Regions from separate parts of the Paenibacillus sp. 19GGS1-52 genome, predicted to be linked through region 3. Evidence: predicted binding sites of a transcription regulator. Region 3 holds the regulator's gene; each other region holds the start of a gene.
The links. Region 3 encodes Rex, which represses fermentation and respiration genes when NADH is low (regulators of the CRP and FNR family bind a similar motif). Its sites were predicted from a motif close to TTGTGAAATATTTCACAA; they were not measured.

Region 1 (3,686 bases), 290 kb from region 3:
CACCCCGATCAGATCCAGACGCTGGCCTCCAGTTACCTTTACAACCTTCACATCATACTTCAAGGATACTTCGGCAATTTTCATCAGATCTTCTGGTGTAGTAACCCCACCATACATCCGCGGAACGACCGTGAAGGTACCATCCTTCTGAATATTGGCGCCCATCCGTTCGTTCACAAAACGTGATTCCTTCTCATCCTCATGCGTATCGGGATAAATCATACCCAGATAATAATTAACTGCCGGGCGACATTTGGAGCAGCCTTCTGCCTGTTTCCAGTCCAGTACGTTCATGACCTCTTTAGTTGTTCTCAGGCCTTTGGTCGTAATCTCAGCAACGATCTCGTCACGACTAAGCGTAGTACAGCTGCATATCCCTTGCTTCGCACCTTGCTGAAAGCTGTCCCCCAGCACGAATTGCAGAATTTGTTCTACTACCGGTTTACAGCCACCGCAAGAACGGGTAGCACCCGTACACGCTTTGATCTCATCAACGGTAGTGAAGCCATTCTCGGTAACTGCATCTACTATCGCTTTTTTGGTTACGCCATTGCAGCCGCAGACAATTTCTTCATCCGCCATAGCTTCAATGGACATGCTCTTCTTGGCGCCACCGTCACCACAGCAGCCCGTGCCCATAACCTCGGCATAAATCGCGTCAGTCATTTCTGTACCTTGCTTGACTAGCTTCTGGAGGTTGGCTGATTCGGTTACATCGCCGAACAGGACCGCGCCAACAATAATATTATTTTTGAGCAAAATCTTCTTGTAGGTTCTCTTCCAATCATCCTTGGCTGAGATCACCGTATGTTCAGGAGAATCTATAAATTCACCAGCAGAAAAGACATCTACACCGGATATTTTAAGTTTTGTAGATACAACGGAACCTTCATAGGGATTAGTTTCGACCCCACACAGATGTTTAGCCAATATCATCCCCTGCTCGAATAGTGGGGCGACCAGGCCATAACACAACCCGCGATGCTCGGTACACTCACCGACAGAATATACATTCTCCATTGAAGTTTGCAGATAATCATTAACCACAATCCCGCGATTTACTGTAATTCCACTATCTTTAGCGAGCGCTACATTCGGTTTAATTCCAACAGCCATAACAACAAAGTCTGCAGCAAGCTCTGTATCATCACTGAAACGCAGGCCGCTAACCCGTTGTTCGCCAGTCAATTCGACCGTTTGTTTGCCCATCGCGAATTTCACACCTTGACGTGTAAGTTCAGCTTGCAGCATGGAGGATGCATTGCGATCTAGCTGGCGCTCCATCAGGTCCTCCATCAGATGCACAACCGTAACGTCCATCCCGAGGTTAACCAGCCCTTTGGCCGCTTCCAAACCGAGTAGTCCACCGCCAATAACAGCCGCCTTGCTATATTGTTTGGCCGCTGCCAGCATCGTTTCACAATCCGCGATATCACGGAAACCAACCACGCCGTCTTTATCACTGCCTGGAACTGGCAGTATGAACGAATTCGACCCTGTCGCAATAATTACTTTATCGTATGGAACTGCCATTCCGTTATCAGTGAATATTTGATGGGAGGCTTCGTCAATTCTGGTGACTGTGGTTCCCGTGTGCAATGTAATGTTATTGTCTTTGTACCAGTTTAAGTCGTTAAGTATAATATCTTCCACTGTTTTGCTGCCTTCAAGAACATAGGACAACATAATCCGATTGTAGTTGGGGTGTGACTCACTGCCGAAGATGGTAATATCATAAATACCACCAAGCTTCAGTATCTGCTCGATTGTACCTACGCCTGCCATACCGTTGCCGACCAATACTAGCTTTTCTCTGTTTGCTGTCATGGCTCTTGTGCCTCCTCAAAGCTTCTGGATTCTATCTCTCACTTCTACCTATTGAAATTATACATTTCAAATTTGAAGAGTGATGGTGATTCCAGTCACATTAAATGTGAAGGATTTCACATTAATGCGTTAACAGATGAGAGGCTGCAGACATGACGCACCAATAGCCAGATCCCCTACTCCAAAAACATCGGTGATCTGGCATTTATGTATTTATAGAGTTAACGCGATGTTAATGAAACCTCCAGCTCATCCTGGGGACGCAGCTTCATATCCATTCCACTGTCCAGCAGTTGCTTGCCGTTTACCTTCAGTTTCCATATTTCACTGGTGAGTGGCGTATAGGCTTTAACGGAAACTACCGTCCGGTTATTCTCAGCTAACTGAACGATTCCACTGCTCTTCAGCAAGCTTCTTACCGATACATCCTCCGTAAACAGCATGACATACGAACGGGTCAATTGTGCCTGCTCGCTTCCTCCATTTACTATCAGAATCACAGACTGCAATGAATCTCCGCCGGTCTCTGACTTAGCCGTTATTACGAGATGTGCATCCTTATCAATGGAACTATTAAAGTCTGCAGCGTTAATTATCTTGCCATCTACCTGAAGCTCCCAATCCAAACCCAGCCCTAGAGAAACGTCACTCACCGAGAGAATACTGTTGCCATCTAGAGCAAATTGTACAATCCCGCTGTCCTTCAGCAGCTCTCTAATCGTTATCCCTTTGTGGTAGGAATCGCCTAACTGCCTGTCCGAACTTTCGGTAAGCTCATTGCCGCCAATAAGGAGCGAGAATGTCGGAGGATTAGTGCTGGCAACGGCATAATCTCCGTTAGTCTTGTCCTCAAATAATGACGAACATCCACCTGCTGTTATTAAAATAATCATTCCTATCAATAAGCGCCACAGAAGTTTTGTGGGCATTCCTGGCACCGCCTTCTCCCACCCGATGACAACTGCTAGCAGCGTATCAGGCTTGGTAATCTCTTATGTATACTGACCCTTTCAGGATAACGCAAATTAGCCCGGTTCTCAAATAAATTATACGCTAGGGCCCACTTCGCTTGATTCGTAATGGCTAATGTCTCCGTGCAGCACAATTTCCGGGACTCCATCGATAATATCAATCTGGCAAAGGCTGGTCGGGTGGATGTAGGGCAAATCCCAAAGCTGCTCCATTGCTCGCCCTTCAAAATAAGCCATCAGATGCTTAATAATTACAGTGTGCGTTACAATAAGTACAGATTGCCCCTCATGTGTCTCCATGATTTCCTTCAGTTTATGAAGTGCCCTTGTCCGTACCTCCGCATACGTCTCGCTTCCCTCAACTTTAAACTTCCCGGGTTCCTTCCAGAAATTATGCCATTGCTCCGGATAACGGGACTCCACCTCGGAAGAATAACATCCCTCCCATACACCGAAGCCCATTTCCATGAGCACTTCGGTGGTCTTCAACTGGATGCTGCGCTCCGCACGGACAATTTCCGCTGTACGTAGTGCCCGAGGACTGGGACTTGCATAGATAGCATCAAGCGGTACCGTATGCATAGCTTTTCGCAGCCATTCAGCCTGTTGCAGACCAAGCGCAGTCAAGGCTGAATCCTGAAATCCCTGCATACGATGCACCATATTCCATTCCGTCTCTCCATGCCGTGCTAAATAAAGTCTAGTGTGCTTCATAACGATCTCCATCTCCCGTTCCTAATATACTATGGACCTAAAGATGCCAAACAGCCAGTCCTCCGGGTTGAAGGCTGGCTGTTTGACGGACTCTTAAATTCAACTAGTACTGTTACTGATATCTTGGGAACAAAATGTTATTCTCCAGATGAACATGCTCAAAGGTCATTCCTT
Region 2 (3,686 bases), 260 kb from region 3:
TCCAGAAGATTGCAGAACCAGTCGGAATCATTATGGGTATCACACCGGTAACTAACCCAACATCAACCACAATGTTTAAGGCCCTAATTTCCGCGAAGACACGTAACCCTATTATATTCGGTTTTCATCCATCTGCGCAACAGTGTAGCTCCGAATCCGCAAGAATTCTTCGTGACGCTGCTGTTGCAGCTGGCGCTCCTGAGAACTGTATTCAGTGGATTGAAATGCCTACAATGGACAAAACAAACGCATTGATGAATAACCCTGATGTTGCTCTGATTCTGGCAACTGGCGGATCGGCAATGGTTAAAGCAGCTTATAGCTGTGGCAAGCCGGCTCTCGGCGTAGGTCCTGGTAACGTGCCTGCCTTCATTGAGAAGAGCGCGGATATCGATCAGGCTGTAACTGACCTTATTCTTTCCAAATCTTTTGATAACGGCATGATCTGCGCATCCGAACAAGCAGTAATCATTGAAGAAGCTATCTTTGATCAAGTGAAGAAGAAAATGATCGCAAACGGCTGTTACTTCGTAAATAAAGAAGAATCTGCCAAACTGACTTCCGGCGCAATGAACGTTGAAAAATGTGCAGTTAACCCGGCAATTGTTGGACAATCTGCAACGAAGATCGCTGAAATGTGCGGAATCCAGGTTCCAGCTGGCACTAAGATCCTCGTAGCCGAACTTGAGGGCGTAGGTCCGAAATACCCGCTTTCTGCTGAGAAGCTCAGTCCTGTTCTAGCTTGCTACAAAGTAAAAAATGCTGATCAAGGTATCGAACGCGCAGCACAGATCGTTGAATTTGGAGGCATGGGTCACAGCTCAGCTATCCACTCCAACAACGAGGAAGTTATTATGAAATTCTCGCACCGTCTGCAAACCGGACGTATTCTTGTGAACTCTCCTTCTACACATGGAGCAATCGGTGATATTTACAATACAAATATTCCTTCTCTGACTCTGGGCTGTGGATCTTATGGTCGCAACTCGGTATCGCAGAACGTTACTGCCATCAACTTGATCAACGTGAAAAGGGTGAACCGTCGTAAAGTGAATATGCAATGGTTTAAAGTGCCGGATAAGATTTATTTTGAAAAGGATTCTACACAATACCTGACCAAAATGCCTGATATTACCCGTGTTGCTATTATCACTGACCCTATGATGGTTAAACTTGGATATGTAGAAAGAGTTGAACATTATCTGCGTCAACGCCAAACTCCGGTAGCTATCGAGGTCTTCTCGGAAGTTGAACCAGATCCTTCTACAACTACAGTTGAAAAAGGTACGGCTATGATGAACAGATTCAAGCCTGACTGCATCATCGCACTGGGCGGCGGTTCCCCAATGGACGCAGCCAAAGGAATGTGGTTGTTCTATGAACATCCAGATGCTGACTTTAACGGACTGAAACAGAAATTTATGGATATCCGCAAACGCGTTTACAAGTTCCCAGAATTGGGTAAAAAAGCGAAATTCGTTGCCATTCCAACAACTTCGGGTACAGGTTCGGAAGTAACTTCATTCGCTGTTATTACTGATAAAACTGGCGAAAACCACATTAAATATCCGTTGGCTGATTATGAGCTTACTCCGGATGTTGCGATCATCGATCCAGTATTTGTTTACAGTCTGCCTAAAACAGCTGTTGCCGATACAGGTATGGACGTATTGACACATGCGATCGAAGCTTATGTATCTGTAATGGCGAGTGACTACACTGATGGTCTGGCTATCAAAGCTATCCAGTTGGTACACCAATACCTGATCAAATCAGCGTTGGAAGCCGATAAACTTGCCCGCGAAAAAATGCACAACGCGTCGACACTAGCTGGTATGGCATTTGCCAATGCCTTCCTGGGTATCAACCATAGCTTAGCACATAAATGGGGCGGTCAATACCACACGGCTCACGGACGTACTAATGCCATCCTGATGCCACACGTAATCCGTTATAATGCGAAGAAACCATCGAAGTTCGCTTCGTTCCCTAAATACTCGCATTTTATAGCTGACGAGCGTTATGCTGAGATTGCCCGCATTTTGGGATTGCCTGCTCGTACTACTGAAGAAGGCGTAAACAGCTTGATTAACATGATTCGCGATATGAATAAACAGCTGGGTATTGAAGAATCATTCCAACAACTGGGCTTTGATCCAAAAGACTTTGAATCCAATGTAGATTACTTGGCTGATAAAGCTTTTGAAGATCAGTGCACGACTGCTAACCCTAAGCTTCCACTGGTTTCTGAACTGGCTGAAGTATACCGTGATGCATTCTACGGAAGATTCGAAAACTAAGAGACTGTAATTCAGGCAATAATAAAGCACTGCGAAATTAGATGGGAGTGACAAATATCACCGAAAAGGTGATATTTGTCACAGTCTTTTTTCAGAAAACAAACTAAAATGTATGTATAGACAAGGTCCCGGTTATGAAGTATCGATTGTGAAAATTATTACAACCATTTCATATTCTTAGGGATCAAACAAGACGCGGGATTAACCTTCAAGCCTGCGATCTCACAAAAATAATATAAATATAAATGGAGGGATTTAGCAATGTCGGTGATCGAAAAAGATGTACAAGAGGTTAAGTCGGGATGGCGCGGATTTACAAAAGGCAAATGGTCAAGAAAAGTAAACGTTAATGATTTTATTGAGAAGAACATTTTACCTTACCTGGGCAAGGAAGAATTCCTTGCAGGCGCAACTCACAATACCAAAGAACTTTGGAAACTTGTTTCCGAAATGACTAAGCAAGAAATTGCTAATGGTGGCGTTCTTGATGTGGATGTTAACACTGTATCCACTATTGTATCGCATAAACCTGGATACATTGACAAAGACAAGGAACAAATTGTCGGCGTTCAAACAGATGCACCTTTCAAACGTTCGATCCAACCATTTGGCGGTATTAAAATGATGATCGATGCTTGTAAAGCCTATGGCTTCGAGCTTCCACAAGAAATTGTTGATATGTTCACGAATATTCGCAAAACGCATAACCAAGGCGTGTTTGATGCATATACCAATGAGATGAGAGCAGTCCGCAAAGCAGGTATTATTACTGGTCTTCCTGATGCTTACGGCCGCGGTCGTATTATCGGTGACTACCGTCGTATAGCTCTTTACGGTATTGATTTCCTTGTTAAAGACAAGAAAAAAGACCTTCTTAATCTTGAATTGGATTCAATGAGCGAAGATCTAATCCGTCTTCGTGAAGAAGTTTCCGAACAAATTCGCGCTCTTGGCGAACTTAAGAAAATGGCTGAAATGCATGGCTTCGATATTTCCAAACCTGCTAACACAGCTAAAGAAGCTTTCCAATGGGTATACTTCGGCTACCTGGCAGCAATCAAAGAACAGAACGGTGCGGCAATGTCTCTTGGACGCGTATCCTCATTCCTTGATATCTATGTTGAACGGGATCTTGCAGAAGGCGTTCTGAGTGAAGAACAAGCACAAGAACTGGTTGATCATTTCGTAATGAAACTTCGTATTGTTAAGTTCCTACGTACACCTGATTACAACGATTTGTTCAGCGGTGACCCTACTTGGGTTACAGAATCCATCGGTGGTATGTCAGTTAACGGAGAAACTCGTGTTACGAAGAACAGTTTCCGCTTCCTGCACACTCTTTACAATCTGGGACCAGCACCAGAACCGAACCTTACTGTTCTGTGG
Region 3 (3,686 bases):
ATACCTCTGTCAGTCCGGTACGTGTTCTGGCAACGTCCTCAGCGGCATCTCGCTCGTTCCATTGATCTTTCATGATGTAGGCATAGAACTGGCTAAGTCCGACCAGAAGGAGCAGAATGAGGGCCGAGCCCAGCAGGATCCATTTTCTCCTATTCTTCAAGCTGCAGCTTCCTTTCGTATATTTAATTCAGACAACTAAGAAGTACAGGTCAGTTACCGCTTCAACAGCCCTTCAAAGGATTCCTGCGCCTTGCGGCAGATGGCTTCCTCATCAAGCGTCAGACATTCACCGTGCTTCACAACCTGCTTGCCATTGATCCAGACATGCTCCACATCTCTGGCACTGGCTGAGTAAACAGCATGAGAGAGCAAATCCGTGTGTGGCAGCAGATGGGGCTGATCAATATCCAATGCAATGAAATCTGCTTTCATTCCGGCCGCAAGTCTGCCCACCTTATCTAAAAAGATCGACTTTGCTCCATACTCCGTAGCCATACGCAAGGCTTGTGGAGCAGGAACAGCTGTTGGATCACCACTTACACCTTTATGGATGAGTGCCGCAAGCCGCATTTCCTCGAACATATCCAGATTATTATTGCTTGCTGCGCCATCCGTACCCAAGGACACCTTCACACCTGCATTCAGGAGATCTGTAACGCGGGCCACTCCGCTGGCAAGCTTCAGGTTGCTACCAGGATTATGGGAAACGCCAACATTATGACGCGATAAAATTCCGATTTCTTCATCGTTCAAATGAACAGCATGGGCTACAAGTGATGGACGAGTGAACATGCCCAGCTTCTCCAGATGCGCTACAGGCCGCAAACCGTAATCAGCTATGTTCTGTTCCACTTCGCGTTTCGTCTCCGACATATGCGTGTGCATTGGCAAATCCAAATCATGGGCGGCTTGCACAAACTTCACAAAAAAGTCCGGTGGGCAAGTATATGGCGCGTGTGGTGACATCATCGTAGTGATTCTACCCTCAGCCTTCCCGTACCAGTTGCTGGCAAACGCAATAGCTTCTGCAAGCTTATGATTCTGCACCTCTTCAGAGCACAGACCAATTACTCCACGCATCAAAACAGCACGAATGCCTGATTGCTCAACAACTTCGGCTACCCGGTCCATATGATCATACATATCCAGGAAGGTGGTTGTGCCTCCCTTTAACATTTCCAGCACAGATAGTGAAGTGCCCCAGTACACATCATCTCCGGTGAACTTTTCCTCCATCGGCCACATTTTCTCCTGAAGCCATACCTGTAGCGCCAGATCATCTCCGTAACCGCGCAGCAAGGACATCGCTGTATGTCCGTGTGTATTCACTAGTCCCGGCATGAACAGCAGGCGGCTACCGTCAACGATTTGTACACCCTCTTCAAAAAGAGGTTCCTCTTCACCTATGTAAGAGATTAAATCATCTTCTATAGTCATATATCCACTCAGAACAGGCTTAATCGCTCCCGGTACGAGAAAACGCCCGTTTTTGATAACAGTCTTATTGCTTGCCATCTTCAATCTCTTCCCTTCCATCTTGTAAATAATAGGCCAGACTCTGCAAATCTGTAGTAAAGTCAGCCGCATGAATGCGCACATAAGAAGGCGTCTTCAAAATAACCGGTGCGAAATTCAGAATCGCTTCGATTCCTGATGTAACCAAAATGTCAGCCACATTCTGCGCTTCAAAATCCGGAACAGTAATAATCCCAATGCGGATTCCCTGCTTGCGGATGGTACTTTCCAGCTCATCCATAGGTTGAACGGTTAAAGAGTGAATTTGTTGTCCTACCTTGGGGGCATAGGAGTCAAACACCGCTGTTATCTTCATCGTGTCTTTCAAGTAAGCATTGTAATTGGACAACGCATGTCCGAGATTACCGGCACCTACCAGAGCTACGTTAATTTGCTGGTCCAGCTTCAAAATGTGGCGGATCTTCTCAATGAGATAGGATACGTCGTAACCAATCCCTTTTCTACCAAAATCGCCAAAATAAGCCAGATCCTTACGAATCTGCGCCGGGTTAAGATCTAATTTTTGACCAAGCTCTTGAGATGAAACTGTGGGAATTTCACGTTTTTGGAGATCATTCAGGAAACGCAGGTACACTGGTAGCCTGCGAACGACAGCCTCCGATATTTTATTATCCGATTTCATGTTTTCTCCTCCTAATTTAAGATATAGTTCCAAATAATGGTGATTCACATCAACAGGATTGGCGACGTTTTAGATAACGCCGCCTTCTTCCAGCCATTCAGCAATACGAGGAACCATTTGATCAGTAAGCATATGCTCCATCTTGGGGCCTGGTAGTGAATAAAGGAAATACTTCCCATAATAAGATTCAATAACTCTGGTATCATATACAATGACAATTCCGCGATCCTGGGCTGTGCGCACCAGACGCCCAAAACCCTGCTTGAAGCGAATGACTGCTTGTGGAACAGACAGCTTCATAAACGGATTCTTCTTCTGAGCCTGCAGCAACTCTGCCTTTGCCTCGGCTAGCGGATGGTTCGGTGGCTGAAACGGCAGTCTGACGATAGCAAGACAGGTCAAGGCCTCACCCGGAATATCTACACCCTCCCAGAAGCTACTCGTACCGAGCAGCACAGAAGCTGTGCTGTCCTGAAAACGGCGGATCAACTTGCTTCTGCTGCCGCCTTCCACTCCTTGGCCCAGTACAGTGATTTCTTGCGAAGCCAGTGCTTCTTTAAGCGGCTCATACACTTGGCGAAGCATCTTGTAAGAGGTGAACAACACAAGCATCCGCCCACGGGTGACCACTGCTGCTTCAGCAAGTGACTGCACTAGCATATCCACAAATCGGGCATCCCCCACACTACCTTTCACACTTGGAAAATCGCGCGGAATGACGAGCAGCGCCTGTTCCCGATAACGGAACGGAGAGGGTAGCAACACTGTCATGAGGCGACCTTCTTCAACAGCTGCATTCAGACCTAGATTATCAATCATAAACTGAAATGATTTATCGACAGACAGGGTAGCCGAAGTTAATATAATACTCCGCTTCTTATCGAAGAACAGCTCCTTGAGCTGCGAACTAACATCCACAGGCACCGCATAGAGCTGTAACGATTTGCTGCGATAATTACCATTAGCCTCCAGCCAATATACTACATTGTCGTCATTCATTCCCATAAAGAAACGCACTTGTTCACGAATAGAAGCCAAATCTTTGAATAAACCACTGATATCGGTCACAAGACTGTCAGAGGAAGACTGTCCGTCCTGATCACGCATCTCATTCAGCATCTTGTCACCCTTGCGTATGATATCCGTTAGAGTGAGATTTAAGGAGTTCTCTAGAGCCTCCAGTTCCTCCCACGTCTTAGGTTTATTCCCCGGGAGCAGACGCAGAACTAATTGCCCAGCTTCGCCAGCAGACGCATCACTGCGCTCTGGCATAAGGCTAAACAGCTTATCAGTAAGCATATCCCAGGTTTCCTTCACCGTAAGCAAATCAGGATAAATCCTGTCTATGACTCCGCTCCATTCTGAGGCCTGCTCACTGCCTGAAGATTGCAACATCAGTCGCAGTGCCGGCAGTTGACCGTTGCGGCTATCCTTATAGAGACGTGAGAGTGCATGCGACACAGTGAAATGCTTCATATTCATTCCAAGATGCTTGCCAGCTACATCCTCCAAATGATGGGCCTCATCA
Region 4 (3,686 bases), 240 kb from region 3:
ACCTTTAGAAGGTGATTGGTGTCTTTGTATATCGCATGAAAATTATTTAGATTTCGGATTTAGTTTCAACAGGGATTAGGCAATCTTTTCTAACTGTCTGATGCAGCTGCATCTACATAGCCGATAGACTGCAAGATGAACAGAGTTAAATCTGCTAGAAACGATTCTGTATCATCTTCGTTATTATCGAAAAGTGGCTTGAAGTAGAAGGTTTTGTTATGAAAAACGATACAGCCGAGGACGCTCATAAATGTTTGATCCAGCGATCGAAAATGAAACACACCTTGCTCCCGACCAAGCTTCAGCCAATCGCGGAGCAAAACCCAAGCTGGCAGGGTGAATTCGCGCACCTTATCCATCCGGGGGGATTGCATCACGATTTCCTGCTGCAGCAGACTGACCATGTCCGGCTCCTGCAGCCCGTAAGCGGTGATTTCCCGAATGAGCAACTTGAGACCCGAGACGGGATCCAACTGCTGCGGATCAGTTACTTTCAAAATTTCATGAGGGAAAAATTCCGTGAACAAGGCTTCGAATACCTTGTCTTTACCACCAAAATGATAGGAGACGAGCGATATATTAGCGTCTGCCTCATCGCAAATCTGTCTAACAGTTGTGGCGTTAAAGCCTTGTCGTGCAAATAACTTTTTTGCAGCCAGTAAAATTCGCAGCTTGACATCATTATCTGAGCCCATGCTTTTTCTGTTCCCCTTTGAGCCTTATTATGTTGAATAGTGTTCATTCTTGTATGTTTCTATTATAAACGGGAAAAGAAGCACTTATCTAGAGAAGCCTAGATAAGGATCAAATTGTGTAAACCGCTGTCACTTACAATTCGGAAATGGGAGCCGAACGCTGTTGGTGTTCAGCTACTAGCTTGCCGACAGCCGCGGGTTCCCTCCGTAAGGCAGCCACAATAATTATCACGAGTGCCATAACTACCGTGATAGTAAGTAGCGCTACTGCGTCCCCTCCGATACCAGGACCGCCAAACAGCAAGTTCATTAGCCCTTCTACGGCGTAAGTAGCCGGGAACACGTTGCCGACATGGATGTAGAATCCGGACAATAGTTCACGCGGCATCATTGCACCGGAAGAGACAAGCTGCACCGATAACATCAGAATGTTTATCAACATTCCAGCCATGCCGAACAGAACAAGGAATGTCTGCGTAACAATCATAAATGTGAGCACAAACAGAGCCTGAAACCCCCATAAGGCGAAGAATCCCTGTTCGGCCTGACCGCCCAGCAGTAGGACGAGGGAGGTTCCCACGAGCGAAACAATGATTGCAGACGTAGTTGTAATGGCAAATCGCGCGCCGAGCCGCTGCCAACGTCCAGTTCGGGCGGAGATCGCTGTTGCCGATACCTCTAGATTCTGAGCCATAATCATCGCCCCAACAAAGGAAGCAAGCACCATCATCATGGGGACCATTTGGTTGTTCGTACCATTTACTATATTGACTGATTGAATATCGGATACGACACGCTCTGACAGCAGAGAGGCAAGGGGTGTAGCTTCCTCGACGGTCATTCCTTTCGACAACACTGCTTGGGCACCTACTGCGATTGCTTGCTTGTTGGCTGTTGCAGTAATCTGAGTAGCGACGGAGGACATCATACTTTTGATCATCGATGGATTGGATTCGTTCAGGATATACTGAATCGATGCTTGACCGTCTCGCCCGGCCGCACTTGCTGTGAAGTTGGCAGGGATATGCACGATCATTTGTATCTGACGTTTATCCAGCTGTTGACGTGCTACTTCCATGTCCACTAGGGTTGTCACCTGAACAGGTAGTGATGCTGACAGCTGCTTCGCAATAACGACTCCGCTCTGTACATCCTCGTTCACGACCGCTATGCTCAGTTTATCCATTCGTTCCGATACGCCTTCATACCCTGTCATCCAGACTATGGAAAAGATTAGCTGGAAGAGCAATGCTGTGGCAATGCCGATGATCGTCGTTTTTACTTTCATAAATTCCTGTATTGTTCTCATTAAATCGTCCACTCCTTATAAACATTATTGTATAATTCCTTTTTCAAACAAATGATTAAAACATTTGTTTAAATCATTTGTTTGAATTATAAAGAATAAACTTTAGATTGTCAATTGAGATTTAGAATATGGAATACATGAATCCTCGTTGTCTTATTCATTAAGGTAGGGGGATTTGCGCAAACTTTAAGAGGCTTGAAGTATGATTCTATATCTTAAGTCGAGGGAAGGGACTGCGTTAATACGAAAAAAGACACAAATTTGTGAAATTAATCACGTGCTAAATCTTAAATTTTGATATATAATTACTATATAATAGAAAATAGGGGGAAATGATATGAAGAAGATATTTACAAGTTTGCTAGTGGCAGGAGTTTCGATCGCGGTGTTATCTGGTTGTGGTTCGAATAATGAGAATACAGCCAATGAAGCTGCTACTAATGCTCCAGCCGCTACAACTGCTCCAGCCGCCACAACTGCACCGGTAACTGATGCTGTATCTACAGCATCAATCGTAGATCAAGCAGATGCATTTACTAAGGCTGTAAGCGCAGATGGAAACTGGATTGTTGCTATCCTTAAAGACTTAACAGTCGATCAAGATGTTGTTGTAGCCGGTGAATTCCATGATAAAGGCGCCGCTGATGGAGCTATCTACCGCAAGCTTGCTCTTTATGCACAGGATGCAGATCACAAAATCACAGCATCTTATATCCTAACAGCTCCTAAGGTCACCGTGCAAAGTGAGAACTTCAAAGTCCAAGGCGGAACGATCAAAGGTGATGTTTATGTTGAAGCTAAAGGATTTACTCTTGATAAAACAGCTACAATAGATGGTAACCTGTACTTTAAGACTGAAGATTTGAAAACAAGCGCCGTACTTGATGGTAAAGTAACTGGAGCAACAGAAATCAAATAATTTTGCAACTGCACTGATAACTTTAAATAGGGAAGCCTGTAGACAAAGCCCATTATAGCGGCTACGTTTACAGGCTTTTTTTGGCATTTACTTCTCGGAGTTATTTGTACTTCCTCTGGAATTCATATAAAATACACACGACGTACACAGGAGTTCTCTATAGTGGGGCTTGTAGATAAAAAAATAAGATTGTGAGTGGAAGTGGAGTGCACACCAATGAAACGAAGGATCTTGTTAGTTGAAGATGATATGCTCATGCGTGAATTTATAACGGATTATTTCAAAAAGGAACAATGGGAAGTATATGAAGCAGAGAACGGTAGACTTGGGCTTGAGATTTTCGAACAGACCTCTGTTGACCTGGTTGTGCTGGATATTATGATGCCGGAAATGGATGGATGGTCGGTATGCAGATGTATTCGCGCGAAGTCGGACGTCCCGATTATTATCATTACGGCTAGGTCGGAAGACGATGATCAAATGCTGGGATTCGAGCTGGGTGCGGATGAATACGTAACGAAACCTTTAAGTCCAAGGGTGTTAGTAGCTCGTGCTACTGCATTAATGAAAAGAACTGAAGGAACGATAGGGCGTGAAGGAGATACATTGCTCTATGGTGATTTATTAGTGAATAGAACTGCACATACGGTGTCAGTGGCGGGCATGAGGATTAATCTGTCGCCGAAGGAGTATGATTTGCTCCTTTTTCTCATTAAGCACTATGGAAAAGTTGTATCCCGAGAGTATATATTGGACGCCGTTT

Region 1: nirB (nitrite reductase large subunit NirB) is a predicted target of Rex. The motif match lies at 1,932-1,949, and genes of this name have one in related genera.
Region 2: pflB (formate C-acetyltransferase) is a predicted target of Rex. The motif match lies at 2,447-2,464, and genes of this name have one in related genera.
Region 4: H1230_RS12780 (polymer-forming cytoskeletal protein) is a predicted target of Rex. The motif match lies at 2,266-2,283, and genes of this name have one in related genera.

What each region holds. Positions count from the first base shown of each region.
Region 1 covers NZ_CP059724.1:2,187,637-2,191,322, reverse strand. The annotation lists gene nirB (nitrite reductase large subunit NirB) at 1-1,827, opposite strand, end outside; gene H1230_RS10260 (hypothetical protein) at 2,049-2,756, opposite strand; gene H1230_RS10255 (histidine phosphatase family protein) at 2,874-3,512, opposite strand; gene ric (iron-sulfur cluster repair di-iron protein) at 3,625-3,686, opposite strand, start outside.
Region 2 covers NZ_CP059724.1:2,210,637-2,214,322, forward strand. The annotation lists gene adhE (bifunctional acetaldehyde-CoA/alcohol dehydrogenase) at 1-2,300, shown strand, start outside; gene pflB (formate C-acetyltransferase) at 2,562-3,686, shown strand, end outside.
Region 3 covers NZ_CP059724.1:2,474,129-2,477,814, reverse strand. The annotation lists gene H1230_RS11650 (cell wall elongation regulator TseB-like domain-containing protein) at 1-160, opposite strand, end outside; gene H1230_RS11645 (amidohydrolase) at 214-1,515, opposite strand; gene H1230_RS11640 (redox-sensing transcriptional repressor Rex) at 1,502-2,158, opposite strand; gene dinG (ATP-dependent DNA helicase DinG) at 2,228-3,686, opposite strand, start outside.
Region 4 covers NZ_CP059724.1:2,711,752-2,715,437, forward strand. The annotation lists gene H1230_RS12765 (rhs-associated protein) at 1-79, shown strand, start outside; gene H1230_RS12770 (TetR/AcrR family transcriptional regulator) at 90-695, opposite strand; gene H1230_RS12775 (YhgE/Pip domain-containing protein) at 829-2,004, opposite strand; gene H1230_RS12780 (polymer-forming cytoskeletal protein) at 2,342-2,923, shown strand; gene H1230_RS12785 (response regulator transcription factor) at 3,140-3,686, shown strand, end outside.